Regions from separate parts of the Sporosarcina sp. 179-K 3D1 HS genome, predicted to be linked through region 1. Evidence: a T-box and tRNA genes for the amino acid it is inferred to sense, from the RefSeq annotation. Region 1 holds a T-box; the other holds one or more tRNA genes.
The links. The T-box of region 1 lies ahead of thrS (threonine--tRNA ligase). A T-box ahead of a tRNA ligase gene usually reads a tRNA of that ligase, here a tRNA-Thr.
Positions count from the first base shown of each region.

Region 2: it has a tRNA-Thr gene. The T-box ahead of thrS (threonine--tRNA ligase) is inferred to sense a tRNA for this amino acid. The anticodon was not compared.

Region 1 covers NZ_JBFEGI010000002.1:397,941-400,173, forward strand. Annotated here, with positions in the region: gene AB1K83_RS04615 (ABC transporter ATP-binding protein) at 1-520, shown strand, start outside; T-box leader at 600-837, shown strand; gene thrS (threonine--tRNA ligase) at 1,238-2,233, shown strand, end outside.
Region 2 covers NZ_JBFEGI010000016.1:60,526-62,758, reverse strand. Annotated here, with positions in the region: partial or broken rRNA gene AB1K83_RS16725 (23S ribosomal RNA) at 1-36, shown strand, start outside; rRNA gene rrf (5S ribosomal RNA) at 179-294, shown strand; tRNA gene AB1K83_RS16715 (tRNA-Asn) at 337-411, shown strand; tRNA gene AB1K83_RS16710 (tRNA-Ser) at 415-505, shown strand; tRNA gene AB1K83_RS16705 (tRNA-Glu) at 527-601, shown strand; tRNA gene AB1K83_RS16700 (tRNA-Val) at 648-723, shown strand; tRNA gene AB1K83_RS16695 (tRNA-Met) at 855-929, shown strand; tRNA gene AB1K83_RS16690 (tRNA-Asp) at 933-1,008, shown strand; tRNA gene AB1K83_RS16685 (tRNA-Phe) at 1,075-1,150, shown strand; tRNA gene AB1K83_RS16680 (tRNA-Thr) at 1,165-1,240, shown strand; tRNA gene AB1K83_RS16675 (tRNA-Tyr) at 1,248-1,332, shown strand; tRNA gene AB1K83_RS16670 (tRNA-Trp) at 1,339-1,412, shown strand; tRNA gene AB1K83_RS16665 (tRNA-His) at 1,443-1,518, shown strand; tRNA gene AB1K83_RS16660 (tRNA-His) at 1,549-1,624, shown strand; tRNA gene AB1K83_RS16655 (tRNA-Gln) at 1,633-1,704, shown strand; tRNA gene AB1K83_RS16650 (tRNA-Gly) at 1,710-1,784, shown strand; tRNA gene AB1K83_RS16645 (tRNA-Cys) at 1,795-1,868, shown strand; tRNA gene AB1K83_RS16640 (tRNA-Leu) at 1,894-1,974, shown strand.

The sequences.
Region 1 (2,233 bases):
TCAACCCGAAAAACGAGGCATCGGCATGGTGTTCCAGGACTATGCGCTTTTCCCCCATATGACAGTAGAGGACAATATCACCTTTGGATTGACCAAGATGAGCCGGGCTGAAAAGCGGAAACGGGCCTACGAAGTGCTAGAGCTGGTTGAGCTGGAAGGATTTGAAAAACGCTACCCGCACCAACTGAGCGGTGGACAGCAGCAGAGGGTTGCCTTGGCACGCGCCATTGCACCGCAGCCAGAATTGCTGTTGCTCGATGAACCTTTCAGCAATCTGGACACGGATTTGCTAGTTAAAATCAGGGAAGATCTCCGTAGAATCTTGAAAAAGGCCAATACGACCGCAATTTTCGTCACCCACAATGAAAACGATGCACATGCATTGGCGGACCGCATCATTAAAATAAAGGACGGTCAAGTGGATAAGATCGGACGTCCTTGTGATTTATTGGGCGTTTCCCCGACGGAAATCCCTGGAATGGTCGAGATTACGTATGATGAATTGATTGCCTCTCAATGAACATAAAAGGGGTTGCAATTATTTTGACAAAGGCGTATACTCATCATTGATTAACTTGCATTAGCGGAGAATTGATATAGTTAAAGCGTTGAAAAGGACAAGAATCGATTGTTTTCGACCTACAGAGAACGGGGCCATTGGCTGGAAGCCCCGAAGGACCGATAATCGATTTACCACCTTTGAGCAGCGATGGTGATTCGTTCGAATAGCCATCGACGGAACCGGCCCGTTAGCCGTTGTAAAGCTTCGTCTGTCCGAATTCATTTTCGGAGGGGAGGAAGAAGGGTGGAACCGCGAGCTACAGCTTCGTCCCTTTCCAGGGATGGGGCTTTTTTTGTCTTTATTCAGCAAATGCTTTTGTACTGAAAGCGAAGCGTCAGGTACAGAAATTCCCACCTCCGTAGGTGTCGAGAAGCATGCTGTTTTAGTTACTGTTCAGCAGGTGTCCAAATTCCCGCTGAATAAAGACAAAGCCTCCGACGTACAGGATGTACTAGTGCCGACAATGCCACAGGACGTGGCGTTTTTGTCGGCCGGCGGATGTCACAGATTTTTCAGGGGAGCTGTGAGGGAGGCAACCTAAATTCGTCGCAATACAAAAGTGCCTTAATTTCTGCAAAGAGCGCAGAAATACGGCAAATCGAACCCTTCGCTGTTCGATTCGCAATTACGCCGAGGCGTAATTGATTCCAAAAAAAGTAGAAGGAGTGCGTACAAATGGCAGATATTAAGTTGAAATTTCCAGACGGGGCAGTGAAGGAGTTCCCGCAAGGCACGACTACAGAAGACGTCGCAGCATCGATTAGTCCGGGCTTACGGAAAAGTGCGTTGGCAGGTAAAATCGGCGATAAATTAGTAGACTTAAAAACACCGATACAAGAGGATGGGGATATCGCGATCATCACACCGCAATCGCCGGAAGCGCTGGAAATCCTACGTCACAGTACAGCGCACTTGTTGGCGCAAGCCGTGAAACGGAAGTTCCCGGATGCACAATTAGGGATTGGCCCGGTCATTGAAAATGGTTTTTATTATGATATTGATTCCCCGACTCCGATCACTGCGGAAGACTTGCCTGAATTGGAGAAAGAAATGAAACGGATCATCGGTGAAAACGTCGAAGTGGTCCGCCACGACGTCTCCCGTGAGGAAGCGGAAAGCCGCTTCAAAGAAATTGGCGATCCGTATAAATTGGAATTGCTTGAAGCCATTCCGGAAGGCGAGCAAGTGTCCATTTACGAGCAAGGCGAATTTTTTGACCTGTGCCGCGGAGTCCACGTTCCGTCCACTGGTAAATTAAAAGAATTTAAATTGCTGAGCATCGCGGGTGCCTACTGGCGTGGGGACTCAAAAAACAAAATGCTCCAGCGGATCTATGGAACAGCCTTCTTCAAGAAAGACGAATTGCAAGAACATCTCCGCATGCTTGAGGAAGCGAAAGAGCGCGATCACCGGAAAATCGGAAAAGAGCTTAACTTATTCATGAACTCGCAAAAAGTGGGACAAGGTCTGCCGCTCTGGTTGCCGAAAGGCGCGACGATCCGCCGTGTCATCGAGCGCTATATCGTGGATAAAGAAGAAAAGCTTGGCTATCAGCACGTATACACACCGGTGCTTGGAAGCAAGGCTCTGTATGAAACTTCGGGCCACTGGGGTCATTATCAGGACGGCATGTTCCCGGTGATGAGCATGGATAACGAAGACTTGGTTCTT
Region 2 (2,233 bases), on a different contig from region 1:
AGCTGACGGATACTAATCGATCGAGGACTTAACCTCAAACAAAAAGGTTGCATGGCTTGTGGTAAGCAGACAATGTTGGTTTTATCCGGTTTTGAGCGAACAAAATGAATTAATTTTGAAAAACGCTTGAAATACTCATTAGACTATGGTATAATAAGTCTTGTCTTGTGGAAAATAGTCCAGTGTCGATGGCGAAGAGGTCACACCCGTTCCCATACCGAACACGGAAGTTAAGCTCTTCAGCGCCGATGGTAGTCGGGGGATTCCCCCTGTGAGAGTAGGACGTCGCTGGGCTGTCATTTCCAAATGACTACTGAGTATTAGTAATGTTATTATTCCGCAGTAGCTCAGTGGTAGAGCAATCGGCTGTTAACCGATCGGTCGTAGGTTCGAATCCTACCTGCGGAGCCAATTGGAGAGCTGTCCGAGTGGCCGAAGGAGCACGATTGGAAATCGTGTATACGCTAACCGCGTATCAAGGGTTCAAATCCCTTGCTCTCCGCCAGTTATTTTACTTATTGAATATGGCCCCTTGGTCAAGCGGTTAAGACACCGCCCTTTCACGGCGGTAACACGGGTTCGAATCCCGTAGGGGTCACCATTTATTTAAACTAGCAGTAATGCGAAGCTTATCGCAATTTTAACCCGGAGGATTAGCTCAGCTGGGAGAGCACCTGCCTTACAAGCAGGGGGTCGGCGGTTCGAGCCCGTCATCCTCCACCATTTCTTTAATAGTATTGTCGCGGGGTGGAGCAAATCGCATAACAACGAATGCGATTAACGCCGACAGCGAAGCGTAAGGCGTCCAGTATGCCGAATGCGTAGAAGTACTTTTGTCTTATGAATAATATTATCGCGGGGTGGAGCAGTGGTAGCTCGTCGGGCTCATAACCCGAAGGTCGCAGGTTCAAATCCTGCCCCCGCAACCAAACGGTCCCGTGGTGTAGCGGTTAACATGCCTGCCTGTCACGCAGGAGATCGCCGGTTCGATCCCGGTCGGGACCGCCATTTATTTTCATTACATAGATTTGAAAAGGAAAGATAACACCGATTCAAATCCAATAATTACAATGTGGCTCAGTAGCTCAGTCGGTAGAGCAAAGGACTGAAAATCCTTGTGTCGGCGGTTCGATTCCGTCCTGAGCCACCATATATTTTCACCGTGCCGGTGTAGCTCAATTGGTAGAGCAACTGACTTGTAATCAGTAGGTTGAGGGTTCAAGTCCTTTCGCCGGCACCATCTTTCTGGTGGGGTAGCGAAGTGGCTAAACGCGGCGGACTGTAAATCCGCTCCCTCCGGGTTCGGCGGTTCGAATCCGTCCCCCACCACCATTATACAGGGGCATAGTTTAACGGTAGAATAGAGGTCTCCAAAACCTTTGGTGTGGGTTCGATTCCTACTGCCCCTGCCAATATTCTAGCTATTTCTAGCCTACTTGATGGCGGTTGTGGCGAAGTGGTTAACGCATCGGATTGTGGTTCCGACATTCGAGGGTTCGATTCCCTTCAGCCGCCCCATTCATGTTGCGAGATAATTATACTATAGTGGCGATTGTGGCGAAGTGGTTAACGCATCGGATTGTGGTTCCGACATTCGAGGGTTCGATTCCCTTCAGTCGCCCCATTATTTTTTGGGGTATAGCCAAGCGGTAAGGCAACGGACTTTGACTCCGTCATTCGTTGGTTCGAATCCAGCTACCCCAGTAGTTGCGGAAGTAGTTCAGTGGTAGAATACGACCTTGCCAAGGTCGGGGTCGCGGGTTCGAATCCCGTCTTCCGCTCCACTTTTTCTACGGCGGCATAGCCAAGCGGTAAGGCACGGGTCTGCAACACCCTTACCACCGGTTCGATTCCGGTTGCCGCCTCCAGTTTTGCTTCGTAACTTAATATTATGCCCGAGTGGTGGAATGGCAGACACGTCGCACTCAAAATGCGATGCCGCGAGGCGTGCCGGTTCAAGTCCGGCCTCGGGTATCCACGAAAAAAGGTACAACTTCGGTTGTATCTTTTTTTATTGGTTCAACTGGCAGCTCGAAAGCTCGTCAATCCCTGCAAGCGCCCATAACTTTGCGTGAGCGCTCATAACTTCGCACAGGCGCTTATAACTTCCCGTGGGCGCTCATAACTTCGGAAACTTCCTTCATCTGCTCTTAACCCCCTTTCCCCTTACAGCCATGTTACATGGCCATAAACAGTGTTTAATTCCATCCACTTATCCTCTCTTCATAAAAAG